One region of the Pantoea sp. SGAir0175 genome, then DNA from elsewhere that is predicted to be linked to it. Evidence: predicted binding sites of a transcription regulator. Region 1 holds the regulator's gene; the other holds the start of a gene.
The links. The regulator Fur, encoded in region 1, represses iron uptake genes when iron is present. The targets are predictions, from matches to a motif close to ATAATAATGAGAACNACTATCAA.
Positions count from the first base shown of each region.

Region 2: a site for Fur is predicted at 3,825-3,847, ahead of zupT (zinc transporter ZupT). Genes of this name have one in related genera too.

Region 1 covers NZ_CP028081.1:2,915,348-2,931,216, reverse strand. Annotated here, with positions in the region: gene ubiF (3-demethoxyubiquinol 3-hydroxylase) at 1-198, shown strand, start outside; tRNA gene C1N56_RS13715 (tRNA-Gln) at 305-379, opposite strand; tRNA gene C1N56_RS13710 (tRNA-Gln) at 408-482, opposite strand; tRNA gene C1N56_RS13705 (tRNA-Met) at 490-566, opposite strand; tRNA gene C1N56_RS13700 (tRNA-Gln) at 596-670, opposite strand; tRNA gene C1N56_RS13695 (tRNA-Gln) at 705-779, opposite strand; tRNA gene C1N56_RS13690 (tRNA-Leu) at 801-885, opposite strand; tRNA gene C1N56_RS13685 (tRNA-Met) at 893-969, opposite strand; gene asnB (asparagine synthase B) at 1,186-2,853, opposite strand; gene C1N56_RS13675 (HAD-IIA family hydrolase) at 3,193-3,945, opposite strand; gene C1N56_RS13670 (DNA-binding transcriptional regulator NagC) at 3,987-5,207, opposite strand; gene nagA (N-acetylglucosamine-6-phosphate deacetylase) at 5,215-6,363, opposite strand; gene nagB (glucosamine-6-phosphate deaminase) at 6,422-7,222, opposite strand; gene nagE (N-acetylglucosamine-specific PTS transporter subunit IIBC) at 7,566-9,599, shown strand; gene glnS (glutamine--tRNA ligase) at 9,751-11,418, shown strand; gene C1N56_RS13645 (hypothetical protein) at 11,655-12,050, shown strand; gene fur (ferric iron uptake transcriptional regulator) at 12,112-12,561, opposite strand; gene fldA (flavodoxin FldA) at 12,914-13,444, opposite strand; gene ybfE (LexA regulated protein) at 13,582-13,857, opposite strand; gene ybfF (esterase) at 14,027-14,791, opposite strand; gene seqA (replication initiation negative regulator SeqA) at 15,040-15,579, shown strand; gene pgm (phosphoglucomutase (alpha-D-glucose-1,6-bisphosphate-dependent)) at 15,605-15,869, shown strand, end outside.
Region 2 covers NZ_CP028081.1:565,804-581,672, reverse strand. Annotated here, with positions in the region: gene tolC (outer membrane channel protein TolC) at 1-856, shown strand, start outside; gene C1N56_RS02740 (DUF1190 family protein) at 998-1,672, shown strand; gene C1N56_RS02735 (glutathionylspermidine synthase family protein) at 1,681-2,844, shown strand; gene ygiD (4,5-DOPA-extradiol-dioxygenase) at 2,880-3,650, opposite strand; gene zupT (zinc transporter ZupT) at 3,861-4,628, shown strand; gene C1N56_RS02720 (cell wall hydrolase) at 4,773-5,156, shown strand; gene ribB (3,4-dihydroxy-2-butanone-4-phosphate synthase) at 5,210-5,866, opposite strand; FMN riboswitch at 5,976-6,125, opposite strand; gene C1N56_RS02710 (ubiquinone biosynthesis accessory factor UbiK) at 6,297-6,602, shown strand; gene hldE (bifunctional D-glycero-beta-D-manno-heptose-7-phosphate kinase/D-glycero-beta-D-manno-heptose 1-phosphate adenylyltransferase HldE) at 6,642-8,066, opposite strand; gene glnE (bifunctional [glutamate--ammonia ligase]-adenylyl-L-tyrosine phosphorylase/[glutamate--ammonia-ligase] adenylyltransferase) at 8,134-10,992, opposite strand; gene C1N56_RS02695 (CYTH domain-containing protein) at 11,026-12,336, opposite strand; gene C1N56_RS02690 (TIGR04211 family SH3 domain-containing protein) at 12,542-13,165, shown strand; gene C1N56_RS02685 (multifunctional CCA addition/repair protein) at 13,307-14,539, shown strand; gene bacA (undecaprenyl-diphosphate phosphatase) at 14,558-15,376, opposite strand; gene folB (bifunctional dihydroneopterin aldolase/7,8-dihydroneopterin epimerase) at 15,568-15,869, opposite strand, start outside.

The DNA of each region.
Region 1 (15,869 bases):
TCACTGCCGGTATTGCAGCGTTATCACCGTCAGCGCTACAAAGATAATTTGCTGATGCAGGGCGGTATGGATCTGTTCTACTTCGCCTTTAGCAACGCGCTGCCGCCGCTGCGTGTGGTGCGTAACCTTGGACTGATTGCGGCAGAGAATGCTGGCGTGCTCAAGCGTCAGGTGCTGCGTTACGCGCTGGGGTTGTAAACTCACCGGGCGCCGCAATCGTGGCGGCGCCATCTGTTGTATAAAGCGTGAAATTCAGGAATGACAAAAACAACAAAGCCCGCAAAAGCGGGCCTGTTGTGCAATTTGGCTGGGGTGCAGGGATTCGAACCCCGGAATGCCGGAATCAGAATCCGGTGCCTTACCGCTTGGCGACACCCCAATAGGTGTTTGGTCAAATTGTCTTTGTATGGCTGGGGTGCAGGGATTCGAACCCCGGAATGGTGGAATCAGAATCCACTGCCTTACCGCTTGGCGACACCCCAATTTGTTTGGTGGCTACGACGGGAATCGAACCTGTGACCCCATCATTATGAGTGATGTGCTCTAACCGACTGAGCTACGTAGCCAGATTGTACTGCTTTACTGCACCCGATGATGGCTGGGATACCTGGATTCGAACCAGGGAATGCCGGTATCAAAAACCGGTGCCTTACCGCTTGGCGATATCCCATTCGTCGACTCGTATCCACGAGAGTGCATCGGATTGGCTGGGGTACCTGGATTCGAACCAGGGAATGCCGGTATCAAAAACCGGTGCCTTACCGCTTGGCGATACCCCATCCGGCTGCCGAAGACTGAAATGGTGCGGGAGGCGAGACTTGAACTCGCACACCTTGCGGCGCCAGAACCTAAATCTGGTGCGTCTACCAATTTCGCCACTCCCGCAAAAAGATGGTGGCTACGACGGGAATCGAACCTGTGACCCCATCATTATGAGTGATGTGCTCTAACCAACTGAGCTACGTAGCCATCTTTTTTCGCGTTACCTTCATCGGCGTTGCGGGGCGCATTATGCGTATTGAGCTTTGTAGCGTCAACAAATTTTTTGCCGTTTTTTGCCTTAACGCGCCTGTTTGTCTGGCTTGTAACCAGGCTGATGATTTATTCGGCAATTTTCGATCGTATCCGCGTCAGATGCAAGAAAAAGGGGCCACAATGGGCCCCTTATACGCATAAAGAAAATGCTTATTTGTACGCTGACTGGTGCACGCCTACCGCACGTCCGGACGGATCGTCCATCGATTTAAATGCTTCATCCCACTCAATGGCTTTCGCCGACGAACAGGCCACGGAGGGACCGCCCGGAACGCACTCTGCCGCGCTTGGCAGTGGGAACAGCTCCTCAAAGATTTCGCGGTACAGATACGCTTCTTTCGAGGTTGGCGTGTTGTGCGGGAAGCGGAAATGCGCGGTCGCCAGCTGCTGCTCGCTAATCTGCTTCGCCGCCACTTCTTTCAGCGTGTCAATCCAGCTGTAGCCTACGCCATCAGAGAACTGCTCTTTCTGACGCCACGCCACGCTCTCCGGCAGGTAAGAGGAGAAACATTCACGCAGAATGTGTTTTTCCATCTTACCGTTGCTGCCGCACATTTTGTCTTCCGGGTTGATGCGCATCGCCACATCAAGGAATTTCTTGTCGAGGAACGGCACACGCGCTTCCACGCCCCATGCCGACATCGCTTTGTTAGCGCGCGCGCAGTCAAACATGTGCAGCGCCAGCAGCTTACGCACGTTTTCTTCGTGGAACTCCTGGGCGTTCGGTGCTTTATGGAAGTAGAGGTAACCACCAAACACTTCATCCGCGCCTTCACCGGACAGCACCATTTTGATGCCCATCGCTTTGATTTTACGCGACATCAGATACATCGGTGTCGACGCGCGAATGGTGGTCACATCGTAGGTTTCGATGTGGTAAATCACATCGCGGATCGCATCCAGACCTTCCTGCACGGTGAAGTGAATTTCATGATGCACGGTACCGAGGTGATCGGCCACCGCCTGCGCCGCTTTCAGATCCGGCGATCCTTCCAGACCGACGGCAAACGAGTGCAGCTGCGGCCACCACGCATCGCTCTTGTCCTGATCTTCCACACGTTTGGCGGCAAAGCGCTTGGTCACCGCAGAGATGATGGAAGAGTCGAGGCCGCCGGACAGCAGTACGCCGTACGGTACGTCTGACATCAGGTGACTCTTCACTGACTCTTCCAGCGCGTGCTTCAGGCCAGCGGCATCGGTGGTGTTTTGCGCCACGGCGGCAAAATCCATCCAGTCACGCTGCCAGTAACGACGGATTTCGCCATCGGTGCTGGAGAGGTAGCTTCCCGGCGGGAACTCTTTGATGCTGCGGCACACCGGCACCAGCGCTTTCATTTCAGAAGCAACATACAGGTTGCCGTGCTCATCGTTGCCCATATAGAGCGGAATAATACCGATGTGATCGCGGCCAATCAGATACTGCTGTTTGACGCTGTCCCACAGAATGAAGGCGAACATGCCCTGCAGGTCATCGAGGAAGTCGAGGCCTTTTTCCTGATACAGCGCGAGGATGACTTCGCAGTCTGAACCGGTCTGGAAGGCGTAGCGATCGCTCAGTTCCGCGCGCAGCGCCTGGTGGTTATAAATTTCGCCGTTAACAGCCAGTACGTGGGTGTGATCCGCGTTGTACAGCGGCTGGGCGCCGTTGTTCACGTCAACGATGGACAGGCGCTCGTGTACCAGAATGGCTTTCTCATCAGCGAAGACACCTGACCAGTCCGGGCCGCGGTGACGCATCAGACGGGAACATTCCAGCGCTTTCTTGCGCAGTTCAACAGGATCGGTCTTCAGATCCAGCACACCAAAAATCGAACACATAACTGACTCCTGATCTCACCCTGTGGCGATGTTATTGACTTGTTTGTCCGGCAGCCTGCGCTGCGTGATGTATAAGAAAATGCGCTAATTGATGGTGGTAACGCAAGCGAAATCACCAAATACTGATAAAAAGATTGTTGGCGTGAAGTAATGTTGAATTTTATTCAAAAAATTAACGATTAAATTAGATGGTGTCTAATGAATTGTCAGAAGTGATGGTTTTGTGCGCAACCGATGAGATCGCGTCAGCGGCTGAATCACAGCGGTGTGCCAGACAGATAAAAAAGCCCTGCATACCGTAACGGCGAGCAGGGCCATAAGCAGACAGCATGACGCGAATCAGAACAGGTCGATATCAGCCACGGAAGGGTAGATCCAGTCCGGACGGAACGGCATGGCGTCGATATCGCTCAGCGTAGAGACGCCGGACAGCACCAGAATGGTTTCCAGACCGGCCTGGAAGCCAGCCAGAATATCGGTGCGCAGGTTATCGCCCACAATCACCGTCTCTTCTGAATGCGCATGCATTTTATTCAGTGCGGCGCGCATGATGTAAGGGCTGGGCTTACCGACATAAAACGGTTTGCGGCCGGAAATGGTTTCGATACCGGCACAGAGCGCGCCACAGGCCGGCACAAAGCCGCGTGCGTGGGTATCAGGATTGGTCGCGATAAAACGCGCACCGTTAGCCACAAAGAAGGCGGCTTTATGCATCATTTCCCAGTTAAACGATCGCGTCTCGCCGACGATGACGAAATCCGGGTTGACGTCAGTGATGGTAAAACCGGCCTTATACAATTCATGAATCAGCGCGCCTTCACCAATCACGTAGGCTTTTTTGCCCTCCTGACGACGCAGGAAATCCGCGGTGGCCATGGCGGAGGTGTAAAACACCGAATCCGGGATGTCGACGCCGGCGTTGGCAAAGCGGTTGGCCAGATCCTGCGCAGTTTGTGATGGATAGTTGGTCAGTACCACCAGCGGCATCTCTTTTTCCAGAATGCGCTGCAGGAATTCGTTTGCGCCTTTCACGGCGGTATTGTCGTGCATCAACACGCCGTCGATGTCACAGATTACGCTTTTGATGGTCATAGGTGGCTTCCGGTCGGGCCTGCCAGCCGGCAGGCTTTCTATTATTCTTCCAGCAGGTGCTGCAGCAGAATGCCATTCAGCATAGCGCGTTTTGCCAGCGCGAAAGCGCCAATTGCCGAGCGATGGTCCAGTTCAGACCGCACCACGGGCAGATTTTTGCGAAACGCGTTTAACGCCTGGGTGTTAATGCAGCCCTCAATCGCCGGGAACAGCACTTTGTCGGCATCGGTAATTTCGCCGGCCAGCACCACTTTTTGCGGGTTAAACAGGTTAATGGCGATAGCGATCGCTTTGCCGAGATAGCGGCCAACGTACTCGATCACTTCGCAGGCCAGCGCGTCGCCCTGATTGGCGGCGCGGCAGATTTGCGGCATCTGGCAATCATCCAGCGTCAGGCTGCTGGGATAACCCTGATTGAGCAGGTGGCGCACGCGGTTCTCAATCGCGCCGTTGGCGGCGATGGTTTCGAGGCAGCCAAAGTTGCCACAGTGGCAGCGTTCGCCGAGCGGATCGACCTGAATATGGCCAATCTCACCCACGTTGCCATTGCTGCCGAGAAAAATGTGGCCGTTAGCGATGATGCCGGCACCGGTTCCGCGGTGTAAACGCACCAGAATGGAGTCCGCACAGTCGCGACTTGCACCGAAATAGTGCTCAGCCAGCGCCAGGCTGCGGATATCGTGCCCGACAAAACTGGTGACGTTAAAGCGTTTTTTCAGGCTCGCCACCAGCGGCCAGTGGCTGACGGCGATATGCGGCATGTAGCGAATGATGCCGTTAATCGGGTCGACCAGCCCCGGCAGGATCACCGCGATAGCGATCAGCTCATGAATTTTACGCTGGTGCGTGCTCATAAAGGCACTGATGGCGTTGAACAGCGCGTTCTCCAGCGTCTCCTGGGTGCGCTCCGGCAGCGGATAATCTTCCTGCGCCAGCGATTTTCCGCTGAGATCGAACAGCGTCAGCGTGGCATCGTTGCGCCCCAGGCGCACGCCGATGGTATGAAAATGGCGGGTTTCGGTGATGATGGAGATGGCGCGGCGCCCACCGGTGGAGGCCTGTTGCTCCACCTCTTTGATGAGGCCGCGTTCGATAAGCTGACGGGTAATTTTGGTGACGCTGGCGGGCGCAAGCTGGCTGAGTTCGGCAATCTGAATACGCGAAATCGGCCCCTGTTGATCAATCAGCCGGTAAACAGCTGCACTGTTAAGTTGTTTGACAAGATCGACATTTCCTATTTGAGTCTGGCCGCCAGTGGTCATTCAGTACTTACTCGCTGAGGACGTTGTCTCCGTTGACGAACGTCTTAGTGATTTGATAATCGCGGGTAAAGACAGTGAGGTTGGCGACTTTTCCTGCTTCCACCGTACCAAACTGCTTTTCCACACCCATTGCCCTTGCCGGATACAGGGTCGCCATGCGCAGCGCTTCGTCCAGCGCGATACCACAATGTTCCACGCTATTCTGCACCGCTTCAATCATCGTCAGCGCAGATCCGCTCAGGGTACCGTTCTCATCTACGCACAGGCCGTCGCGATAGTATATTGTTTTACCTGCAAAAATGAATTGATCAATCGACGCACCGGCCGGCGCGGTGGCATCGGTCACCAGCACCAGTTTGTCGCCTTTGATTCGTTTTGCATTGCGCACGTTAGCGTAATTGACATGTAAACCGTCTGCAATAATGCCGCAGTATACATCAGGCGAATCAAACAGCGCACCGATAAGACCTGGCTCACGCCCGCTAAAGGCGCTCATGGCGTTATACAGGTGGGTGGCAAAGGTGACGCCCGCGCTGATGCCCGCTTTGGCTTCGGCATAGGTAGCATTGGAGTGACCGGACGACACAATAATCCCAGCGTCACGCAGCTGGCGAATCACCGCGCTGCCCGCATTTTCCGGCGCCAGCGTAACTTTGGTGATGACGTCAGCGTTGGCGCACAGGAAATCTACCAGCTCCGCATCCGGCAGACGAATCAGCTGCGGATTGTGAGTGCCTTTCTTCTCTTTATTCAGCCACGGACCTTCCAGATGCAGGCCCAGCGCCTGATTCTGATGCTTCGCCAGGTAAGCGCGCATGGTTTCAATCGCGCGCTTCATCAGTTCATCACTGCTGGTAATCAGCGTCGGTAAATAGCTGGTGCAGCCGGATTTTTCATTGGCACGCTGCATGATCTCCAGCGTTTCCACGCTCAGGGCATTGATGTCATCGTTGAACTGCACGCCGCCGCAGCCGTTGAGCTGCAGGTCGATAAATCCGGGAGCGATGAACGCACCAGCCACATCCTGTTGTGGAATCGCGGCGTCCAGCGCATCGCGCGGGCAGACACGCTCAATCAGGCCATTGGCAATCACCACGGCGTGATTGTCCAGAACTTCATGACCGGTAAAAATCCGGCCGTTAACTAATGCGCACATCATCTCTTCTCCCGGCTGAACCTGCTGCGCTTAACAGCAGGCTTTCTACAACGTGTTGTTACACACCCTTCATATTTTCCGCTTCCATTTCGCGGAAATATTTCACGGTTTTCACTTTCAGTTCCATGGTGGCTGGCTCATCACACACCACCACCGCTTTCGGGTGCAGCTGCAGGCAGCTGATGGTCCACATGTGGTTGACGTTACCTTCTACCGCCGCCTGCAGCGCCTGGGCTTTGACGTGGCCGGTCACCAGAATCATCACTTCTTCCGCATCCAGCAGCGTGCCGACGCCCACGGTCAGGGCATATTTAGGCACCTGATCAACATCGCCGTCGAAGAAACGCGAGTTCGCCACACGGGTGTCGTGCGTCAGGGTTTTAATGCGGGTGCGGGAAGAGAGCGAAGAAGCCGGCTCGTTGAACGCAATGTGGCCATCGTTGCCGACGCCGCCCATAAACAGGTGGATTTTACCCAGTGCGCGGATCTTCTCTTCGTATTGGCGACATTCTGCGTCAATATCTTCGGCATTGCCATTCAGAAGATTGATATTTTCTGGTTGAATATCAACGTGATCGAAAAAGTTACGGTACATAAAGCTGTGATAGCTTTCCGGATGCTCTTTCGGCAGACCGACATACTCATCCATATTGAAGGTGATCACGTGTTTGAAACTAACCTGGCCCGCTTTATGCATCTCGATCAGGTGCTTGTAGGCTTCCAGCGGCGTACCGCCGGTTGGCAGTCCCAGCACAAAGGGACGGTCTGCGCTGGGTTTAAAGGCATTGATGCGATTAACGATATGGCGTGCAGCCCATTTACCCACCTGGGACGGTGTGGCCAAAGGGATCAGTCTCATGTCTTCACCTCAGTTAAGATTGGAAAGTTAGGGTCGCGTTTACTGCTGCAGCTGGCTGCTTATAGGGTAACCCGTTTGCACGCTCGCGGCGTTGGAAAAGTGCGACCTGATATTTTTCATCATAAAATAAGTTTGTGGTGGTGGCTAGCATTTCGCAGTGAAAAACGTCCATTTTGGTGATTAAAGTCACAGTTACACTGGTTTTAATTTGCGAGGCGAATTAATTTATCTTTACACTGCGCCTCGTGGTGAAGTGTGTCATCAAGGTACCGGGTGCCGGGATAATAAAATCAACCCGCATCACGGCAAAACGCCAGTCTCATAGGGGGAGAATAAGGTGAGTATTTTAGGATATCTGCAAAAGGTCGGCCGCGCGCTTATGGTGCCGGTAGCGACCCTGCCGGCAGCGGCAATCCTGATGGGGGTAGGTTACTGGATCGATCCGGACAGCTGGGGCGCAGGCAATGCGCTGGCAGCACTGCTGATCAAATCGGGTTCTGCCATCATCGACAACATGTCCGTGCTGTTCGCCATCGGTGTGGCTTACGGCATGTCAAAAGATAAAGACGGTGCAGCGGCATTAACCGGCTTTGTAGGTTTCCTCGTGGTTACTACCCTGTGTTCACCCGCCGCGGTGGCCATGATTCAGAAAATGCCGGTGGAGCAGGTTCCTGCCGCCTTCGGTAAAATCAACAACCAGTTTGTCGGCATCCTGGTGGGTATTCTCTCGGCGGAAGTGTACAACCGCTTCAGCCACGTTGAGCTGCCCAAGGCGCTGTCGTTCTTCAGCGGTCGCCGTCTGGTGCCGATCCTGGTCTCCTTCCTGATGATTGTGGTCGCCTTTATCCTGATGTACGTCTGGCCGATTATTTTCGGCGGTCTGGTGAGCTTTGGTGAGCACATCCAGAAACTGGGCTCGGTCGGTGCGGGCGTGTACGCCTTCTTTAACCGTCTGCTGATTCCTGTTGGCCTGCACCACGCGCTGAACTCGGTGTTCTGGTTCGACGTGGCGGGTATCAACGACATTCCGAAATTCCTTGGCGGCGCGCAGTCTATCGCCAACGGTACCGGCATCCCGGGTATCACCGGTCGCTATCAGGCGGGCTTCTTCCCGATCATGATGTTCGGTCTGCCGGGTGCGGCGCTGGCAATCTATCACTGCTCACGTCCGGAAAACCGCGCGAAAGTCGGTGGTATCATGCTGGCAGCGGCATTCGCCGCCTTCTTCACCGGCATCACCGAGCCACTGGAATTCTCCTTCATGTTCGTGGCACCGGTGCTGTATGTCATCCACGCCGTGCTGACCGGTATTTCGGTCTTCATTGCTGCCAGCATGCACTGGATTGCCGGTTTCGGTTTCAGTGCCGGTCTGGTGGACATGGTGCTGTCGACGCGTAACCCGCTGGCGGTGCACTGGTGGATGCTGATCCCGCAGGGTCTGGTGTTCTTCGTCATCTACTATGTGGTGTTCCGCTTCACCATTCAGAAATTCAACCTGCTGACGCCGGGTCGCGAGCTGGCTGCCGGTGATGAGACAGACGGCTATGACGTCAACGTTGATCACAGCAGCAACGGTGAGAGCGAAACCGAATCTCTGGCACGTCGCTACATCGGCGCGGTGGGCGGTTCTGACAACCTGACCAACATCGACGCCTGCATTACCCGTCTGCGTCTGAATGTGAAAGACTCGGCGCAGGTGAATGAGAGTGTGGCCAAACGCCTCGGTGCTTCTGGCGTGATCCGCCTTAACAAGCAGAGCGTGCAGATCATTGTTGGTACGCAGGCCGAAAGCATTGCGACCGCGATGAAAACCGTACTGAGCAAAGGCCCGGTGGCCGGCGCAGCGGCACCTGCTGCGGCAACCACCGCTGCGCCTGCGGCTGCTCAGCCCCAGGCCGTGCGCAACAGCGAGAAAAAGGTGATTGCAACACTGCTGGCACCGGTCAGTGGCGAAGTGGTCGCGCTGGAAAACGTGCCGGATGAAGCTTTCGCCAGCAAAGCTGTAGGCGATGGCCTGGCGATCAAACCGAGCGATAAAACTGTCGTCGCGCCGGTGGCGGGCACCGTGGTGAAAATCTTCAACACCAACCATGCATTCTGCCTTGAAGCCGAAAATGGCGTCGAGATTGTCGTGCATATGGGTCTCGATACCGTCGCGCTGGAAGGTAAAGGGTTTACCCGTCTGGTGGAAGAGGGCGCAACCGTCACAGCGGGCCAGCCGATCCTCGAAATGGATCTGGACTTCCTCAATGCCAATGCGCGTTCGATGATCAGCCCGGTGGTGGTCAGCAACAGCGATGATTTTGCTGGTCTGAATCTGCTGGCAGGCGGTACCGTGGTAGCAGGCGTTACGCCGCTGTACGAAGTCAAAAATTAACACGTTTTGATCGTCACTGAAGGCAGGAAGCAATTCCTGCCTTTTTTGTTTTAAAACGACCAACAAACGGTTGTTTCCCTTCAGCGCTTTGTGGATCATACTCCGTTACTTCGTGGTACAAATCACCCGCTATTGTTTTGAGGATTTTGAGATGAGTGAGGCTGAAGCCCGCCCAACGAACTTTATTCGTCAGATCATCGACGAAGATTTGGCGAGCGGTAAGCACAACAGTGTGCATACCCGTTTCCCGCCTGAGCCCAATGGTTACCTGCATATTGGCCATGCAAAATCGATCTGCCTGAACTTTGGTATCGCACAAGATTATCAGGGGCAGTGCAACCTGCGTTTCGACGACACCAATCCGGTCAAAGAGGATATGGAGTTCGTTGAATCGATCAAGAATGATGTGCAATGGCTGGGCTTTGAGTGGAGCGGCAACATTCGTTACTCCTCTGACTACTTTGACCAACTGTTCAACTACGCGGTTGAGCTGATCAACAAAGGCCTGGCCTACGTTGATGAGCTGTCGCCAGAGCAGATCCGTGAATACCGCGGCACGCTAACCGCGCCGGGCAAAAACAGCCCGTATCGCGATCGCAGCGTGGAAGAGAACCTGGCGCTGTTCCAGAAGATGCGTGATGGCGGCTTCGAAGAGGGCAAAGCCTGCCTGCGTGCCAAAATCGACATGGCATCCAGCTTTATTGTGATGCGCGATCCGGTGCTGTACCGCATTAAATTTGCCGAACACCACCAGACTGGCAACAAGTGGTGCATCTATCCGATGTACGACTTTACCCACTGCATCTCCGATGCGCTGGAAGGCATCACCCATTCCCTGTGTACGCTGGAGTTCCAGGATAACCGTCGTCTCTACGACTGGGTGCTGGATAACATCACCATTCCGGTGCATCCGCGTCAGTATGAGTTCTCGCGCCTGAATCTGGAATATGCGGTGATGTCGAAGCGTAAGCTGACGCAGCTGGTGAGCGAGAAGATTGTTGAAGGCTGGGACGATCCGCGCATGCTGACCGTATCCGGTCTGCGCCGTCGTGGCTATAGCGCGGCGTCAATCCGCGAATTCTGCCGCCGTATCGGTGTGACCAAGCAGGACAACATTGTTGAGATGGCGTCGCTGGAGTCGTGCATTCGTGACGACCTCAACGAGAACGCGCCGCGCGCTATGGCGGTGCTGGATCCGCTGAAAGTGGTGATCGAGAACCTGCCGGCCGGGCATGAAGAAATCATCAGCATGCCGAACCATCCGAACAAGCCGGAGATGGGCACGCGTGAGGTGCCGTTCAGCCGTGAGGTGTGGATCGATCGCGCCGACTTCCGTGAAGAGGCCAACAAGCAGTACAAACGTCTGGTGCTGGGTAAAGAAGTTCGTCTGCGCAACGCTTATGTCATTCGTGCCGAGCGCGTGGCGAAAGATGAAGCCGGCAACATTACCTGCATCTACGCTACCTGCGATGTCGACACCCTGAGCAAAGATCCGGCCGATGGCCGCAAGGTGAAAGGCGTTATCCATTGGGTGTCGGCGATTCACGCGCTGCCTGCCGAATTCCGCCTGTACGATCGTCTGTTCAGCGTGCCAAACCCGGGCGCGGCCGAGGATTTCCTCACCACCATTAACCCGAACTCGCTGGAGATCAAACAGGGCTTCGTTGAGCCGGGTCTGCGTGCCGCCAGTGCGCTGGCACCGTATCAGTTTGAGCGCGAAGGTTACTTCTGCGCTGACAGCGTGTACTCGCAGCCGTCGAAACTGGTGTTCAACCGCACCGTGGGTCTGCGTGATACCTGGGCAAAAATCGGCGAATAATTTTACTGCTTGATAGCACGATATGATCAGCAAAGGGCGAGCAATCGCCCTTTTTTATTGCCCGTTATCTGCAAACGGGAATCGATTATGCTGAACCAGACAAAAAACAGTAATTGCGCGCGATTACGACTAATCTGACTTTAATAAAATTAACTAATTTACCCGTGTGAAATCGTTATTTTCAGGTAGGCTATGCGCTCTTAAATGTTGCTGTGCGGGTTAGCGAAGGAAGAAAAATGACAAGTCTCGCTCTGGAAGCCAAACATAGCGTGGTGGTTTTACATCAGCTTATCGAACGTATTTTTAATCAGGCCGAAGGCAGCGATGACAGTATGGACCTGCTGCTGTCGCACTTTCATCCCGACTTCAAAATGGTGACGCCGCAAGGCAAACAGCTCGATCTCAATGACACTGAAACCCTGTTTCGCAAACTGCACGGGCAGCGGGAAGGGATGCGAATCGCCACCAGTGAGCATGCCATCATTTCCCAGCAGCAGCAGGAAGTGACCATTCAGTATCACGAACTGCAAATGCTTAACGGCAACAACCAGACCCGCATTTCGCTGGCGGTGCTGGACTGCAGCACGCCGGTTCCGCGCTGGCGCTATTTGCAGGAAACGCTGGTCGCCTGAACGCAGCCATAAAAAAACCGGTGCCTGGCACCGGTTTTTTTATACTGCATAGCATATTCAATTACTGATCGTGGAGCGTCTCGTCTTCGCGGCAGTCTCCCAGCGCACAGTGGCCGTACAGATACAGGCTGTGGTTGCTGAGTTTGATACCGTGGCGTGTTGCAATCTCACGCTGACGCGTTTCGATAGATTCATCGCTAAACTCGATCACTTTGCCGCAGTCGAGGCAAATCAGGTGATCATGATGATGCTGCTGGGTCAGTTCGAACACGGATTTCCCGCCTTCGAAGTTATGACGCGTCACGATGCCGGCGTCGTCAAACTGGTTCAGAACACGGTATACCGTCGCCAGACCAATCTCTTCGCCCATGTCGATCAGGCGTTTGTACAAATCTTCCGCACTGACATGATGGGACTCGGGTCCGGGTCCCTGAAGCACTTCCAGAATCTTCAGTCTGGGCAGCGTGACTTTCAGGCCAGCCTTTTTCAATGCGGAGTTGTTGTCAGTCATGCGGATATTGTCCTGTTACTTTGCTAGTCACTTACGGCGCAAAGGCCTTGAATGTGTGGTCAACGCGCATTCTCATTTGCGTCTCATTATAGAGCTCAGCCTGCGAAATGAAAACCGGCTGCGGCGGACAATTCCCCGGATGCTGTAAGGAGAAATGTCGTGAACCTCAGCGGGATCGTGCAGATCGATGTTCCTTTTCGCGCAGTCTCAGTCTGATGCCCGAGGAATAAGCAGATGACCGTTGCGGGTATTCTACAGAATTGAGGGAAAAAGTTAAAAAACCATAGCTATTATTTTTATAGGTAATTCCATTGCCCGATGTGAGCCAGCGCCCACATCGGACAGGAAAGCATCAGGCTTCGATGATCGCCTGCAGCTGCAGCTCGTCAAAGATCTGCTTAACCCATTTGTCGACGCGCTCGTTAGTCAGTTCAGGCTGACGATCTTCATCGATGGCGAGGCCGAGGAAGTGTTTGTCGTCTGCCAGACCTTTAGAGGCTTCGAAGTGGTAACCTTCGGTTGGCCAGTGGCCCACAATCACTGCGCCGTTTGGCTCAATGATGTCGCGAATGGTGCCCATCGCGTCACAGAAGTACTCGGCATAATCTTCCTGATCGCCGCAGCCAAACAGCGCTACCAGCTTACCGTTGAAATCAATCTCTTCCAGCGTCGGGAAGAAGTCATCCCAGTCGCACTGGGCTTCACCGTAGTACCAGGTCGGAATACCCAGCAGCAGAATATCGAATGCTTCGAGATCTTCTTTGGTGCTCTTAGCAATGTCATGCACTTCGGCGACATCTTTACCCAGTTGTTTCTGGATCATTTTTGCAATGTTTTCAGTGTTGCCGGTATCGCTGCCGAAGAAAATGCCTACGATTGCCATGGAGTGAGTAACCTCTTAAATCCTGATTGTGAAAGTAAGTCAGAAGACGACACAGTTATGCGAATGATAGCAGACCGGCGAAAAGCGCGGAATGTGTAAAGCGCTGAGTTTGTGTTCCAGCGTGCGGTCTGTGCACGTTACGCCAGTTTGAGCTGCGCCAGCAGCATTTGTTCAATCAGTTCACTGCGGCTGATGTTCTGCTGCTCGGCCAGCGTATTAAGCGCGTCGACCGCTTCGCTGGACATTTTCAGCTCAACGCGGCGCAGGCCGCGCACCCGGTCGCGCTTCAGCTGGTTGCGCTTATTAATGCGCAGCTGCTCATCACGCGACAGCGGACTGGTTTTAGGGCGACCGGGACGCCGCTCGTCTGCGAAGAGATCGAGCGTGGTACGATCTGTCTGTTCTTTTGCCATGGTTTGTGAAACTGCGTGGGCGCGAACGGCGGAAAGGCGCTGCGCGATTTAAACATTTATCGGCCCGACCGCGGCGAAAAAAGCATCCGCGGCAAATTTTTAGCGCGACATCATACTCCAGCGCCCGGCGCGACGCCAACCCTAAACCGCCCGTAGCAAGCTTTTGCTTTTACAGGTTAAAAAAGCGGCGCACCGCGCGCAGTACGGCATCGGGTTTTTCGGCATGCACCCAGTGGCCGGCACCGCTGATAATGTGCGCCTGCGCCTGCGGGAACTGGCGCAGCAGCGCATCACGGTGCTGATTGTCCAGATAGGGTGAATCACCGCCGCGAATAAACAGCGCCGGATGAGGCCACGCGGGCACCTCCTGCCAGCCGGAGAGCACCGGATAATTGTCCCACAACACCGGCACGTTAAAGCGCCATTCGCCTTCATGGAAAGATTTCAGAATGAACTGAATCACGCCTTCTTCGCGCACGTGTTCACGCATCACGTCGGCCGCAGCGCTGCGGCGCGTGACGCCAGCTGCGCTGACCGCGCGGATTGCCGCGAAGATCTCATCGTGACGTCGCGTCTGGTAATCCACCGGCGCGATATCGATCAGCACCATTTTGCCAATCCGTTCGGGCGCAACGGCGCTCAGCGCCATGGCAATTTTGCCGCCCATTGAGTGGCCGATAACATCGACCCGTTCGATGTGGTGCGCATCCAGCGTGTCAACCATATCCTGCGCCAGCGCAGCGTAGTGCATCTCTACGCTGCGCGGTGACAGGCCGTGGTTACGGACATCCACCTGCAGCGTGGGCCGTGCATCGCGCACGCCGCGCGCCAGTACGCCGAGGTTATCCAGGCTACCAAACAGGCCATGAATTAACAGAATGGGCTGGCCATCAGGGGCAGATTGTTCAGTTTGCAGACGGGCGTTCAAAATCATGGCTAAAGTTCTTTCGGTTGAGACCTGGGCTTAGGGTATCATGGATTCACCTGTCCCGGCGCCAGGCGGTCAGGCATTAGGGCATATTCCGACTTTTGCCCGGAAACGATGCCAGCGCTACCGGCTGTCGCGGATTTAACTTTATAATCCTTATGTTAGAGCCCGCTCACATTTTGCACGACCGGATTTTGCTAAGGCCGTTGCAGAATAGCGTGGTTCTGCCATTTGCCAGAATCGTACGGAAAAAGATGAAAACGATTGAAGTTGACGAAGAACTCTACCGTTATATTGCCAGCCACACCCAGCACATTGGTGAAAGCGCGTCGGACATTTTGCGCCGCATGCTGAAATTCACCGCCGGCCAGAGCGCACCTGCTGCGTCAGCGACCAGTGCTGCGGTAAAAGAAGCGCCAGCTGTACGCAGCGAAGCGCGTCCTCAGGATCGCGTGCGCGCCGTGCGTGAGCTGCTGCTGTCTGACGAGTATGCGGAGCAGAAGAAGGCGGTTAATCGCTTTATGCTGATCCTGTCAACGCTCTATCGTCTTGATCCGGCGGCGTTTGCTGATGCTACTGCTTCGCTGCAGGGCCGCACCCGCGTTTACTTTGCGGGCGATGAGCACACGTTGTTGCAAAATGGCACCCATACTAAGCCGAAGCACGTACCCGGCACGCCGTACTGGGTGATCACCAATACCAATACAGGTCGTAAATGCAGCATGGTGGAACACATCATGCTTGCCATGCAGTTCCCGCAGGAACTGGCAGAGAAAGTTTGCGGCACCATTTAAACCGAAGCGTCAGGGAGAAGCGCCAATGGCCAATCACCCCCGTGCCGGGCAACCTGCCCAGCAGAGCGATTTGATTAACGTTGCACAATTAACCTCGCAGTACTATGTCCTGAAGCCGGATGCGGCGAACCCGGACCATGCGGTGAAATTTGGCACCTCCGGCCACCGCGGCAGCGCGGGACGTCATAGCTTCAACGAAGTACACATTCTGGCGATTGCGCAGGCGATCGCTGAAGAGCGTAAAAAGAACGGCATCACCGGCCCGTGCTACGTAGGTAAAGACACCCATG
Region 2 (15,869 bases), 1.8 Mb from region 1:
GATCACCGGCATGGATTATCTGTCGCTGGCGTCACTGAATATCGATCGTTTCAAAACGGCGCGTCCGGAAGCGGTATCCAATTTGCTGAAACAGGCTGAGAGCCGTAACCTCAACCTGCTGTCTGCTCGTCTGAGCCAGGATCTGGCGCGTGAGCAGATTCGCTCCGCTGAGTCCGGCCACATGCCGACGCTGGATCTGACCGCCTCTACCGGTCTGTCAAACAGCAAATACGGCGGCAGCCGCGCTAATCAGAGCGCCGGTACCACCGACTCGATCACCGGCTCCAACCAGGTTGGCCTGAGCTTCTCACTGCCTCTGTACAGCGGCGGTTCAGTGACCTCGCAGGTGAAACAGGCGCAGTATAACTTCGTCGCCGCCAGCGAGCAGCTTGAAGGCGCGCACCGTAGCGCGATTCAGACCGTCCGTTCTTCGTTCAACAACGTGAACGCTTCGATCAGCAGCATCGACGCTTACAAACAGTCGGTAATCTCGGCGCAGAGCTCATTAGATGCTTCGGAAGCCGGTTATCAGGTGGGTACGCGTACCATCGTTGATGTGTTAGACGCGACCACCACGCTGTTTAACGCTAAACAGCAGCTGTCGAATGCGCGTTACAGCTACCTGATTAACCAGCTGAACATCAAATATGCGCTGGGCACGCTGAACGAGCAGGATCTGCAGCAGCTGAACAGCACGCTGGGCAAAGAAGTGACGACCTCACCAGAAGTGGTCGCGCCGGAAAACAGCCAGCAGGCCGCGCGCGTGGATAACGGCCCGAAAGCGACCTCCGCGTCCGCCGCCGCTCAGGCCCGTCCGGCCGCGGCACGTAACAGCGCCAATCCTTTCGCTAATTAAGCCTTCAAGGGGCCGCTTGCGGCCCCTTTCGCATTCAAACGTATAACAACGTAAAGATCCCCTTGCCACCCGGCTTCCCGCTTCATTTTCCACCACTCATCACCTATCCTAAGCCCCACCTTTGGGCACAGGATGAAGATAATGAAACGGACAAAAAATATTCGTCATGCCGCTTTCCGTAAAAGCTGGCAGGCACGCCATTTAACGCCGGTCGCACTGGCGGTCACCGCCGTGTTTATGCTGGCAGGCTGCGAACAGAGCGATGAAACGGTTTCGATGTACCAGAACGCCGATGATTGTGCGAAAGCCAATCCGGGCCAGAGCGCTCAGTGCACCACCGCTTACAACAACGCGCTGAAAGAGGCTGAGCGCACCGCGCCAAAATACGCCACGCGTGAAGATTGCGTCGCGGAATTCGGCGAAAACCAGTGTCAGCAAACCCCGGCACAGGCGGGCGTCGGTACCACGGCGAACAACGCTGAAGCGCAGCAGAGCGGCAGCTTCTGGATGCCTCTGATGGCTGGCTACATGATGGGTCGTCTGATGGGCGGCGGTGCCGGCTTTGCGCAGCAGCCACTGTTCTCGCCAAAAACCCCTAACAGCCCGGCTAACGGCCAGTTTGTTGATGCTTCCGGTAAGAACTACGGTGCGGCCACCTCGGGCCGGACGGTAAACGTGCCGAAAACTGCGCTGGCGCCAAAACCGGCCACTACGTCCACCATCACCCGTGGCGGCTTTGGTGAGACGGTAGCCAAACAGAACACCATGCAGCGCAGCAGTGCCACCAGCACCGGCAGCCGCTCGCTGGGAGGCTAAGCCCGCGCATGCAACGTATTGCTATCAGCGAACGTCCGAACTGGCGCGAAAAGGCGACCGAGTACGGCTTTCAGTTTCACACCATGTATGGCGAACCCTACTGGTGCGAAGACGCTTATTACCAGTTTACGCTGGCGCAAATTGAACAGCTGGAAGCGGCCACCGCTGAACTGCACCAGATGTGCCTGCAGGCGGTAGAAAAAGTGGTGAACAGCGAAGCGCTGCTCACTCGTTTCTGCATTCCGAAACACACCTGGGATTTTGTGCGCGAATCCTGGCAGCAGCGTCAGCCCTCGCTCTATTCACGCCTCGATCTGGCGTGGGATGGCACAGGCGAGATCAAGCTGCTGGAGAACAACGCCGATACGCCAACCTCGCTGTACGAAGCGGCGTTTTTCCAGTGGATCTGGCTGGAGGATCAGCTCAACGCCGGCAACCTGCCGCAGGGCAGCGATCAATTCAACAGCCTGCAGGAGCAGTTGATTGAGCGCTTCGCCACGCTGCACCAGCAGCACGGTTTTAACTGGCTGCACTTTGCCTGCTGTCGCGATACGGAAGAGGATCGCGCCACGTTACAGTATCTGCAGGATTGCGCCACTGAAGCCGGCCTGCCGAGTGAATTTCTCTACATTGATGAGATCGGGCTGGGCGAAAAAGGTCAGTTTACCGATCAGCACGATCAGGTGATCAGCAACCTGTTCAAGCTCTATCCGTGGGAATTCATGCTGCGCGAGATGTTCTCGACCAAGCTGGCCGATGCCGGCGTGCGCTGGCTGGAGCCGGCGTGGAAAAGCATTCTCTCCAACAAAGCGCTGCTGCCGCTGCTGTGGGAGATGTTCCCCAACCATCCTAACCTGCTGCCCGCCTGGTTTGCCGATGATGCCAGCGCGCCGCAGATGGAAAAATATGTGGTGAAACCGCTGTTTTCCCGCGAAGGTGCCAATATCACCATCGTGGAAAACGGTCAGGAAATCGCGCGCGCCGACGGCCCCTATGGCGAAGAGGGCATGATCGTCCAGCAGTTCTGGCCGCTGCCGAAATTTGGCGACAGCTACACGCTAATTGGCAGCTGGCTGATTGACGATCAGCCTGCCGGTATCGGTCTGCGCGAAGATCGTGCGCTGATCACCCAGGATCTGTCACGTTTCTATCCGCACACCTTTATTGAGTAACGCACGTGCCGCCCGGTCTGCGGGCGGCACAGGTGTCAGCCAACCTGCACCGACAGCATACTGATCGAACCCATCTCCATGCCTTCCACCGGGATGCTCACCGCCTCACCTTCAGCTCGCGCGCCGAGAATATACAGCAGCGGCAGATAGTGCTCCGGCGTCGGGTTAGCCAGCTGCGCGCCTTCATGCTGCTGATAATTCACCAGCGGATGCTGCACCGCCTCGCCTTCGTAGTCCAGATTATCGCGCACAAACTGGTTGAAGCTCTCCGCCCACGGATAAGCGCTTTCCGCGCCCTGCCAGCGAATCATGCGCAGGTTATGCACCACGTTGCCGCTGGCCACCAGCATCACGCCTTCGTCACGCAGCGCCGCCAGTTTACGTCCCAGCGCAAAATGCCACGCCGCCGGCTGGGTGCCATCGATGCTGAGCTGAATCAGCGGAATATCCGCCTGTGGATACATCTTCGCCAGCACGCCCCACGAGCCGTGATCAAAGCCCCACTGCTGATCGGCCTGCACTGCTACCGGCGCCAGCAGATCGATAACGCGCTGTGCCAGCGCTGGCGAACCCGGCGCCGGATAGCGCACGTCGAACAGCGCCTGCGGGAAGCCACCAAAATCATGGATGGTGCGCGGATTGCTCATCGCCGTCACCGCCGTGCCGCGCGTGTACCAGTGCGCCGAGATGGCGAGAATAGCGCGCGGACGCGGCAGGGTTTCGCCCAGCTGTTGCCATACGCGGGTATAACGGTTGTCTTCTAATACGTTCATCGGGCTGCCGTGGCCGAGAAACAGAGCGGGCATGCGGGTCATTATTCATCCTCTGGCGTCGGGATCGCGTTAATGACTGTCACGATACGCGCTTTCGCCAGGGGAAAAACGCTGATAAGCGTGATGATGTTTATCAGCAAATTTGAATAAGATTTTGCCGACATAACTTTACGCTAAATAACTCGATATTTTATGGGGTTAACTATATTGTAACTGGTAATCATTATCATTAAGGAGCCCATCATGTCAGTACCTCTGCTGCTAACCATCCTGGCTGGCGGTGCCACTTTCGTCGGCGCGATTTTTGGCGTGCTCGGTCAAAAGCCGTCGAACCGCGTACTGGCCTTTGCGCTCGGCTTTGCCGCCGGCATCATGCTGCTGATTTCCCTGATGGAAATGCTGCCCGCCGCGCTGCATGCGGAAGGCATGTCGCCGGTGCTTGGCTACGGCATGTTCATGCTCGGCTTACTGGGTTATTTCGCCATGGATCGCCTGCTGCCGCACCAGCATCCGCAGGATCTGATGGCGGTCAATCGCCGCCCCACTAACCTGAAACGCACCGCGATCCTGCTGACGCTCGGTATCAGCCTGCATAACTTTCCCGAAGGCATTGCCACCTTTGTCACCGCCAGCAGCGATATGGAACTGGGGCTGGGCATCGCGCTGGCCGTCGCGATCCACAATATTCCGGAAGGGCTGGCGGTGGCCGGACCGATGTACGCCGCCACCGGCTCGAAAGCCAAAGCGCTGTTCTGGGCCTGCCTGTCCGGCATGGCGGAGATTCTTGGCGGCATTATCGCCTTTCTGCTGCTGGGGCCGGCGGTCTCACCGGTGATGATTGCGGCCATCATGGCGGCGGTGGCGGGCATTATGGTGGCGCTGTCCGTGGATGAACTGATGCCGCTGGCGCGCGAAATCGACCCGCATAACAACCCCAGCTACGGCGTACTGTGCGGCATGACGGTGATGGGCCTGAGCCTGACGTTGCTGCAAACCAGCGGGGTAGGCTGACGCGAGATTCGTCTCATTCACCACCACTTCGGCCTTAACTCTCAACGACTTAGACTTGTTAAGGCGTAGTCGAGACGGGTCTTGTTAACACCCGACGGCGGGCTCATTACACTCCACGCGACTCTTAGAAAGCAGTGGAGTGTTATGTTAATTCAGGGAGCCATTTTATGCCTGGCGATGAATATCTATCATGAAGCGCGCGGCGAACCGGTAAAGGGACAGATTGCCGTCGGCACTGTCACCATGAACCGGGCTAACTGGGACGTCAAAGAGATCTGTCCGGTGGTGTACGCACCCAAACAGTTCTCCTGGACGTCTCTGCACAAATATCCCCATCGCCATCCGCCGCAGCATGACAAAAGCTGGCAGCGCGCGCAGCGCCTGGCGCAGCGGATTGTCGAGGGTAAGCTGGCGGATGTGACCAGGGGCGCGACCTTCTTTCATGCGCACAGCGCCAGACCCGCGTGGCGCCACGCCTTCCAGCGTACCGTGGTGATAGGCAATCACGTTTTTTACGCCAGCCGTTAATCATAAAAAAAGGCCGGATGCATCACATCCGGCCTTATTTATTTCATGTCGGCTTAGCTGGCCTGACGGGTTTCATGCTGGCGGCGCCAGGCCACCAGGTCTTCAATGGTCACCACCGGCATGGCGTGCTGCTTCGCAAACGCAATCACTTCCGGCGCGTGCGCCATGCTGCCGTCATCATTGGTCAGTTCGCACAGCACACCCGCAGGTTTGAAGCCCGCCAGCGTCACCAGATCGAGCGTCGCTTCGGTGTGGCCGCCGCGCGCCAGTACGCCGCCGTCGCGCGCGCGCAGCGGGAATACGTGGCCGGGACGATTCAGATCGGACGGTTTAGCGTCATCGGCAATCGCCGCGCGGATGGTGGTAATACGGTCGGAGGCCGATACGCCGGTCGTCACGCCGCTGGCCGCTTCAATGGTCACGGTAAAACCGGTGCCGTAAGAGCTGGTGTTGTTCTCTACCATCATCGGCAGATCCAGCTGCTGGCGGCGCGCTTCGTTAATGCACAGGCAGACAATGCCGCTGCCGTGACGAATGCTCAGCGCCATCTGTTCCACGGTCATGGTTTCGGCGGCGAAGATCATATCGCCTTCGTTTTCGCGATTTTCATCGTCCAGCACCATCACGCCGCGCCCGTTGCGCAGCGCATCAATGGCGCGTTCTACACGCTGTTCCGGCGTGCCAAATTCAGAAAGAAGCGTCTGATTCATGGTAAAAAAACCTTATTAATAAAATATGAGTTACCAGAACCAGGGCGAGCTTAGGAGTGCGTAGAAAACACATGGCAATAACGTGACGCGGGCGCAGCCCGGCTGATGTCGTTACCCTCTCCCATCCGGACTTTAACCGTCGGCCCCGGAATTACACCGGATCTGCTGACCTTTCACTGTACAGCGAAAGCGCTCGCGGGCTTTCAGCCGAAGCTGATTTACCGCCGGTGGGGAATTTCGCCCCGCCCTGAGAATAAGCGAAATTACTATAGCGCCAATCACCTGGTCGGGCAATTAACAAAAGTGCAAATGCTTTTGCACTTCATGCGTTGCGGATTTCGGGTTTAACCTTTTCGTTTCTGGCATTACACTTAATGCTTGATGAGTCGGAACACGCGCTGTTATCAGCCACCGTAACCAGGAAACAACCATGATCGACACGAAAAAAATTGAACAACTGGCGCGCCAGGTGCACGAAGCGATGCCAAAAGGTATTCGCGACTTTGGCGACGATGTGGAAAAGAAAATTCGTCAGGTATTGCAGGCGCAGTTAACCCGCATGGATCTGGTTAATCGTGAAGAGTTTGACGTGCAGACCCAGGTTTTGCTGCGCACGCGTGAAAAACTGGCGGCGCTGGAGCAGCGTCTGGCGAAGCTGGAGAGTGAAAGTCCGGCGGCCCCGGCTCCGGCGGTGATCACGCCAGATCCTGCAGGCAAAATCGATACGCCTCAGTAAGGTTTACGCGGCGGGAGTTCGCTCCCGCCGGCTACGTGTTTACTGATTGCGAATGGTTTTGATGATGTTGGTGGTGGAGATACCGTCTTCAAAGTTGAGCACACGCACGTCACCGCCGTTGGCCCACACCTCTTTACTGCCCGCGATATCTTCCGGCTTATAATCACCGCCTTTCACCAGCAGATCCGGCAGCACTTCGGCAATCAGCCGCTGTGGCGTATCCTCTTCAAACAGCACCACCCAGTCTACGGCCTCCAGCGCACCCAGCACGATCATGCGGTTTTCCTGCGGGTTCACCGGGCGGGTTTCGCCCTTAAGACGTTTGGTGGAAGCATCGCTGTTGACCGCCACGATCAGGCGATCGCCCAGTTTGCGCGCGTTGGCCAGATAAGAGACATGGCCGGCATGCAGAATATCGAACACGCCGTTGGTCATTACTACTTTCTCACCTCGCTGGCGCGCCTGCGCCACCGCCACTTTCAGCTCGGCTTCGGTCATCACGCCAAAGCCGCTGTCCGGCCGCGCGTGAATCGCATTCTCCAACTCCACGGTACTGACGGTAGAAGTCCCGAGCTTGCCGACCACCACGCCAGCCGCAGCGTTGGCGAGGAAGCAGGCATCTTCCAGACTTTCACCGGCAGCCAGCACTGCGGCCAGCACACCGATCACCGTATCGCCGGCACCGGTCACGTCATACACTTCCTGCGCCTGGGTAGGCAGATGCAGCGGCGCTTTGCCCGGCTGCAGCAGCGTCATCCCGTTTTCCGAACGCGTCACCAGCAGCGCGGAGAGATCGTAATCGGCGATCAGTTGCATACCGCGGCTAACAATCTCCTCTTCGCTTTTGCACTTGCCCACCACCGCTTCAAACTCGGACAGGTTGGGCGTCAGCAGCGTCGCGCCGCGATAGCGTTCAAAATCGGTGCCTTTCGGGTCGATCAGTACCGGCACCTGCGCCGCACGCGCCAGCTGAATCATGGTCTGCACGCTGCTCAGTGCGCCTTTGGCATAATCAGACAGCACCAGCGCGCCCGCCTGTGCCAGCGACTGACGCAGACGATCGTGAATCGGCTGCGGATCGACCTGCTCAAAGCCCTCTTCAAAGTCGAGGCGAATCAGCTGCTGATTGCGCGACAGCACGCGCAGTTTGGTGATGGTCGGATGGCTGTCGAGGGCGACGAAATCGCATTCAACCTTCACCTGCGCCAGCGTTTCGCGCAGCACGCGCGCAGCATCATCTGCACCGGTCAGGCCGATAAGGCGCGAGTCCGCACCGAGTGCAGCGATATTCATCGCCACGTTGGCCGCGCCGCCCGGACGCTCTTCAATGGTATCCACTTTGACCACCGGCACCGGGGCTTCCGGTGAGATCCGGCTGGTCGGGCCGTACCAGTAGCGGTCTAACATCACATCGCCGACAACCAGCACAGCGGCCTTGCCAAACGCGGGCAGTGTTACTTTCATGCAGAGACTCCAGACTTCAACGTTCAGTCAAAATAATGCGCGGATAATAGCATAGAAGCCGCCAGGCTCACTGCTCCGTGTCATCCGCGTCGCTCGCGGCCAGCCAGCGCTGCCAGCTGGCGTGCACCACGGCGCGTTCGTCAGCGAACGATGCCGGATCGACATGACCCGGCAGTTCCTGTAGCGCCAGATGATGCAGCGCATCGCGCAGCGTGACGTAAGCGTGCGTCAGCGCCTGCGCTTCCTCATCAGCCATGATGCCGTGGCGCGCCATCAGTTCGAAAATGCGCACGTTATCCGACCAGCGCGTCAGCGCCGGCTGGCTGGCGGCGTAACCTAAGACCAGATACTGCGCAATGAATTCAATATCGGTGATACCACCCTCATCGGTTTTAATCTCCCAGCGGCCTTTGTGCTTGTTACTGAGGTGCGCGCGCATTTTCTCACGCATCTCACGCACTTCGGTTTGCAGCTTCGCGCCTTCACGCGGCAGGCACAGAATACCGCGCCGGATCGCATCGAAGCGCTCACACAGCGCCGGTTCGCCAAACACGATGCGCGCGCGCACCAGCGCCTGATGTTCCCACGTCCAGGCTTCATGGCGCTGATAGTCGTCAAAGGCGGCAAAGGTGCTGACCAGCATGCCGGCCGCGCCAGAAGGGCGCAGGCGCGCGTCCACCTCATACAAAATGCCGGACGAGGTGCGGGTGCTGAACAGATGCATGACGCGCTGAGCGAGACGCAGGTAAAACTGGCGCCCGTCGATAACGCGTTCACCGTCGGTTTCGGCATCGTCCGGACAGTCATGCAGAAACACCAGATCGAGATCCGAACTGTAACCCAGTTCCCAGCCGCCCAGTTTGCCGTAGCCGACCACGGCAAAGCCGCGCTCGCTGTCGCTGGTGAGGTGCGAAGGGCGGCCATAGCGCTGCACCATCATCTGCCACGCCTGCTGCACCACCGATTCAATGATCGCTTCCGCCAGCCAGGTTAAGTGATCGCTCACTTTCATCACCGGCAGGGTTCCGGCGATGTCGGCGGCGGCGATACGCAGATGCTGTGCCTGCTTGAACTGGCGCAGCGCTTCCAGCTGCTGCTCTTCATCATCGGTGGGAATGCGCAGCAGATACTGGCGCAGTTCGTCACGATAAGCGTCGGTGGCGGTGGGCTGATACAGCGTGGCCGGATCGAGCAGTTCATCCAGCAGCAGCGGATAGCGCGCCAGCTGGCTGGCAATCATCGGCGAAGCGCCACACAGGCGAATCAGGTGGCGCAGCGCGCCGTGATACTCGGTCAGCAACTCGAGATAGGTGCTGCGCGTTAATACGCCAAGCAGCAGCGGCGTCAGGCGTGCCAGCACCACATCGGCGTCGTCACGTGCGCACACTTCGCTTAGCAGGCGCGGCATTAATTGATCGAGCGCCAGCCGGCCGCGCGGACCGATGGTGCGGCGACTGACATCCTGACGGAAATCATTCAGCGCCCGATACAGCGCATGGCGCTGTTCCGCCTGCAGCTGCGGTACCACCGGCAGCAAATCGCTCTCTTCCAGCGCGTCCTGCCACAGGCTGGCGAACTCCGCCAGCTGCGGCTGATCGTCGACATCCGGCGCATCATCGCCTATCAGCTCGTCGAAAATGTGGCGCACGCCGGCCATGTGCTGCTCCAGCTGTGCCAGCAGCGTCGCCCAGTCCGCCATGCCCATCGCCCAGGCCAGGCGCTGGCGGTCGAGGGGATTTTCCGGCAGCGTCTGCGTCTGCTCATCGTTGATGCTCTGCAGCAGATTCTCCAGCCGGCGTAAAAACAGGTAGGCGGCGCGCAGATGATCAACCTGCTCCGGTGTTAACAGCGCCAGCTCACCGATGGCCTGCAGCGTCGGCAGCAGCGAGCGCAGCTGAAGTGAGCGCTCACGTCCACCTCGAATCAGCTGAAACACCTGGACGATGAATTCGGTTTCGCGAATGCCGCCAGCGCCGAGTTTGATGTTGTCCTTCAGGCCGCGCCGCCGTACTTCGCGGGCAATCATGCCTTTCATGTTACGCAGCGACTGGATCACGCTGAAATCGATGTAGCGGCGATAGACGAACGGGCGCAACATCTGCTGCAGCTCCTGGCTCCAGTGGCCGCCATCGTCGCCCATCAGGCGCGCTTTCACCATCGCGTAGCGCTCCCAGTCACGGCCCTGCTCCTGGTAGTAATCTTCCAGCGCGGCAAAGCTCAGCACCAGCGGGCCGCTGTCGCCGAACGGGCGCAGGCGCATATCCACGCGATAAACAAAGCCATCGACGGTAGGTTGATCCAGCACCTTAATCAGCCGCTGCCCCATGCGGGTAAAGAACTGCGCGTTGTCGAGCTCGCGCCGGCCGCCGTGGGTGACGCCGTTTTCCGGCCAGGCAAAGATCAGGTCAATATCGGAAGAGAAGTTGAGTTCACCGCCGCCCAGCTTGCCCATACCCAGAATCAGCATCGGCTGCGCTTCGCCGGCGGCGTTGCACGGCGTACCGAAATCGCGGCAGCAATCCTGCCACACCCAGTCGCGCGCGGCGGTAATAAGCACTTCCGCCAGCGTGCTGAGCTGCGTCAGGCTCTGCCCGGTGCTGGCCTGCTCCAGCGCCTGCATCCACGCGATGCGCACCAGCATATGACGGCGGAACAGGCGCAGTTCGCGCATCAGGGAGGCTTCGTTATCCACCGGCTGCAGCGCCGCTGCCAGCCAGGCCGCATAGTGCTGCCACTCTTCGGGCTGCGGCGGTTGCTGCTGCAGCTGTTGCCACCACGCCGGATGCTGCTGCAGGTTGTCTACGATAAAGTCACTAAAGGTCAGTGCGCCAGCCTGCTGCGGCGTGATGGCCGTCAGCGGCAGGCCCAGACGTTCTGCCACGCTGGCGAGCTGCGCCTGCATCAGCGTCGGTAACGGTAACGACATCTTCCCTCCCTGATGATTGATGGTGCCGTAGCCTTAGCGTTTCGCACCGTTATTCAGCCAGAACGGCGGTTGACGGATCGCCAGATTAACCAGCTGAATCAGACCGCGCTCCTGTTTTTCACGAATGGCGTGCTGCAACTCCTGCCAGCCCGCCAGCCACTGGCTGACTTCTTCAGCCGGATACGCCCCCGCCAGCAGATGCACCGCCAGCAACTGGCGGTTCAGGCGCGTAGCTTTGTCCTGAAATTCATTGAACAGCTGCACGTCGACGAAGGTTTCACGCAGATCCGCGCCGATGCGCCCCAGCATGATGTCGCTGAAGCGTTTAAACGAGCCCTGTAGCTTGCTTTTGTTCTTCTCGTCCAGCCACGGCTGCCACTGCGACTCCACCAGCCAGTGAGTAAGTGCTAACTGAGCTTCGACCGAGGTCGGTGAGAAGCAGACGGTTTCTGCGCTGGCCTCGCTGTCCGCCAGCAGCTCTTCCAGCCGGGTCAGCTTCTGACGCAGTTCGCTGTTGGCCTTGCGCGGCACCAGCGTGCCAAACAGGGAAAACGCCTGACGCAGCGTTTCCAGCGCTTCAATTACCCGTGCCCGGGCGTCTTCATTACCGCGCAGCCAGACTTCTTCATGGTACTGCCAGTGGCCGAGCGCCGCGCTCATGGCGTGAACCATGCCCTGCTCCACCGTGGCTTTGGCGGCAATTTTCTGCAGCGGCAGCGCGCGCAGCGGTCGCGGCGCGTTGCCCTGCGCCAGCTGATAACCGCGTGCCGCTTTGCTCAGGCTGCCGAGGCGCAGGCCGCCCGTGGCGATCAGCGCACTGGCGAAGGTCAGCATATCGCTGCGCGCTCCACGCTTAAGCTCCAGCTCCACTTCATACAGCGGCTCGCTCAGCTCCCCTGCGGCAACGCTGCCGCAATCGAACGCTACTTCAATTTCGCTGTCGCCAACGCTCACCAGCCAGGTTTCACGCTGGAAATGGGTACTGAACAGCGGCTGCAAACGCGGCTGCAGCGCGGCGACATCGGTCCCCTGCGGCCAGATCTCTGCCGGCAGGCGGGCAATGTCCAGCTGCGGCTCGCTGAGGTCGACGTTGTATTCCGGACGCTGATGCAGGCCGCCCAGCGTTTTGCCGGCGGTTTTCAGCGTCATTTCATAGCGCTGATCCACGCCGCGAATCCGCAGGCCCATATCCCAGCGGCGCAGCTGGTTGTCATCGGTTTCGTAATAGATGTTGGTCAGCTCACGCGCGGCGTGGTGCTGATGTGGCCAGGCGGCAAGCGTCTGCGCCAGTTTTTCGGCGGCTTGCGGGGTGGCAATGAACTTTAATTCGATTTCGATGGTCATAATTTTTTATTCAATACGCTGCTGGCACTTACGAGTTTAATCTGGCGAAGAGTAATGCACCGCAAGCCTGCTGTCTCTGCTTTCTTGTGCTTTTACGACCCTTTTCGCACCGCATTGAGACCAGGATAGTTCTCATTCAGATTTATGCGAAGCGACTCCAGACTGTGCCGGTAAATTTACGCCCATCATGAAAAAACGATATCGAATGAAAAAAATCTCACTTGCCGCCCTCTCTTTGCTGGCTTTCAGCGCCATCGCACCGGCCCACGCGGCCGATGAAAAACGTTACATCTCCGACGAATTATCCACCTGGGTACGCAGCGGCCCTGGCGATCAGTATCGCCTGGTTGGCAAGCTGAATGCCGGGGAGGAAGTCACGCTGCTGCAAACCAATAATGACTCGCAGTACGCGCAAATCCGCGATGCAGAAGGCAAAACTAACTGGATCCCGCTGTCGCAGCTCAGCGCCTCCCCCAGCCTGCGCACCCGCGTGCCGCAGCTGGAGCAGCAGGTCAAAGAGCTGACCGACAAACTGGCGAACATTGATAACAGCTGGAATCAGCGTACGTCAGAGATGCAGAACAAGGTGGCCAACAGCGACGGCACCATCAACGGCCTGAAAGAAGAGAATCAGAAGCTGCGCAACGAGCTGATTGTCGCGCAGAAGAAGGTCAGCGCCGCTAACGTTCAGCTGGATGACAAACAGCGCACCATCATCATGCAGTGGTTTATGTATGGCGGCGGCGTGCTCGGCGTCGGTCTGCTGCTCGGTCTGCTGCTGCCGCACATGGTGCCGCGCCGCAAGAAAAACGATCGCTGGATGAATTAAAGCCGCCACGCCATTTGTGGTTTGCCTGGAGGGGATCGTAAGATGCCCCTTTTGGCATGCCCGCTTTTTCGCCAAAGTATGCAACAATAACGTAACAAGCGTGCGCGGCACGCAAAAGTGGATTGCCTCTGGAGTGGTTGAGTGAAGACGTTTCTGGTCGGTGGCGCAGTGCGTGATGCCTTACTGCGTTTGCCGGTAAAAGATAGAGATTGGGTGGTGGTGGGCGCAACGCCCGACAGCATGCTGGCGCAGGGCTATCAGCAGGTGGGCCGGGATTTTCCGGTTTTTTTACATCCTGAAAGCCGCGAAGAGTATGCGCTGGCGCGCACCGAACGCAAAAGCGGCAACGGTTATACCGGCTTCGTGACCCAGTTCGCGCCGGACGTGACGCTGGAGCAGGATTTACAGCGTCGCGATCTGACCATCAATGCCATCGCGCAGGCCGCTGACGGCACGCTGATCGACCCTTATCATGGCCAGCAGGATTTGCAGCAGCGTACCCTGCGTCACGTGTCTGCAGCTTTTAATGAAGATCCGCTGCGCGTGCTGCGCGTGGCGCGTTTTGCTGCCCGTTTCGCCCACCTCAATTTCCGCGTGGCACCTGAAACCCAGGCGCTGATGCGCGAGATGGCGCACAGCGGCGAACTGGCGCACCTCACCGCAGAGAGGGTGTGGAAAGAGACGGAAAAAGCGCTGCTGACGCGCAATCCTCAGGTCTATTTCCAGCTGCTGCGCGACTGCGATGCATTACAGGTGCTGTTCCCGGAAATCGACAACCTGTACGGCATTCCGGCCCCCGTTAAGTGGCATCCGGAGATCGATACCGGCGTCCACGCGCTGATGACGCTGACCATGGCCGCAGCGCTCTCCGACCAGCTTGACGTGCGCTTCGCCACGCTGTTCCACGATGTGGGTAAAGCGCTGACGCCGCCAGAGAAGTGGCCGAGCCATCATGGTCACGGCCCGGCCGGTGTACCGATTGTTGAAGCGCTGTGCCAGCGACTGCGCGTGCCGAACCAGGTGCGCGATCTGGCCCTGGTGGTGACGGAGTTTCACGATGTGGTACACACCATTGAAAGCCAGCCGGCTGACGCGCTGGTGGCGCTGTTTGACCGCATCGACGCCTGGCGCAAGCCCGATCGCGTGGAAAAGATGGCACTGACCAGCGAAGCCGACGCTCGCGGGCGCACGACGCTGGAGAGCATGGCTTATCCGCAGGGCGATTATCTGCGGCGCGCGTTTGCGCTGGCGCAGGCGGTGCCCACCAAAGCGGTGGTCGAGGCCGGTTTCAAAGGCGCGGCGGTGCGGGAAGAGCTGACGCGTCGGCGCGTGCTGGCGTTGCAGGAAGGGTTAATCGACGCGCGGCCAGCGTAACCGGCCGCGCCTCGCGCATTACATAAAGATGGCGTAAACCGCTGCCGCGACGATAAAGCGGTAGATGGCAAACGACACAAACGAGATACGTTTGATCAGCTCAAGGAACACTTTGATCGCCAGCAGCGCGACGATGAAGGCGGTCACGAAGCCCACGGCAAACATCGGGAAATCCTGCATCGTCAGGAAGCCCATGCTCTTGTAGAGATCAAGTCCGGTAGCACCGATCATCATCGGTACCGCGAGGATGAAGGAAAACTCGGACGCCGCATAGCGGCTGACGCCCATCAGCATACCGCCGGAGATGGTGGCGCCGGAACGCGAGAAGCCCGGCCACAGCGCCAGACACTGGAAGCAGCCAATCATAAACGCCTGGCGATAGGTGATGTCATCAATGCCCACCGCTTTCGGCTGCTTTGGCTTGAGATATTCCGCCGCCAGCAGCAGCACGCCGCCCACCACCAGCGCGTACATCACGTTGATCGGGTTAAACAGGGTTTTAATCTGGTCATGCAGTACCAGGCCAATCACCACTGCCGGCACCATACCCAGCAGAATGTGAATCAGCGTCAGTTTTCCGCTGCCGACGCCTTCGTGGCGCTCCTGGCCGAAGTGAATGCCGATCAGGCCAAACAGCCGGCGCCAGAACATCACCACTACGGCGAGGATTGAGCCCAGCTGGATCACCACTTCAAAGGTTTCCGCCTTCTCACCCTCGAACCCCAGCAAATGGCCAACAATAATCATGTGGCCTGTGGATGAGACCGGCAGGAACTCCGTAAGGCCTTCCACAACCCCCAGGATTGCAGCTACCCATAGCTGATGAATGTCTGCCATCAAATTTTACCCTCTATCCGTTTTAAACAGTAAAAAGGCGGTCGCGCACCGCTACCGCCTGAAATTATGCCTGCACCTTGCTGAAGGAAACCTTAAGGATTTCGGTCACTTCCCCTTCATCAGCGCAGCGGCCTCCACTGAGACACACCATAATTTGGTTTGGTTTCATTGTGATGGCAATCACGCAGGATTTATTTAGGAATAGTCCCGCGCTCAATTCTCACGCCCACGCTCGCCGCCTGGGCGACAGCCCCCGGTTTACCTACCTTCACGCGTACGCCAGGCGTTTTGAAACGATTCATCAACAGATCGGCGATTTCTTCTGCCACCCGTTCGACCAGCGCAAAACGCTGTCCCTGTAAATGATTGAGGATCGCTTCGGTGACATCGGCATAGCTCAGGCAGTGGTTCACATCGTCGCTTACCGCCGCCCGACGGTTGTCCCACGCCATTTCGACATCGAGCACCAGCTTCTGCTGCATGCCCTGTTCCC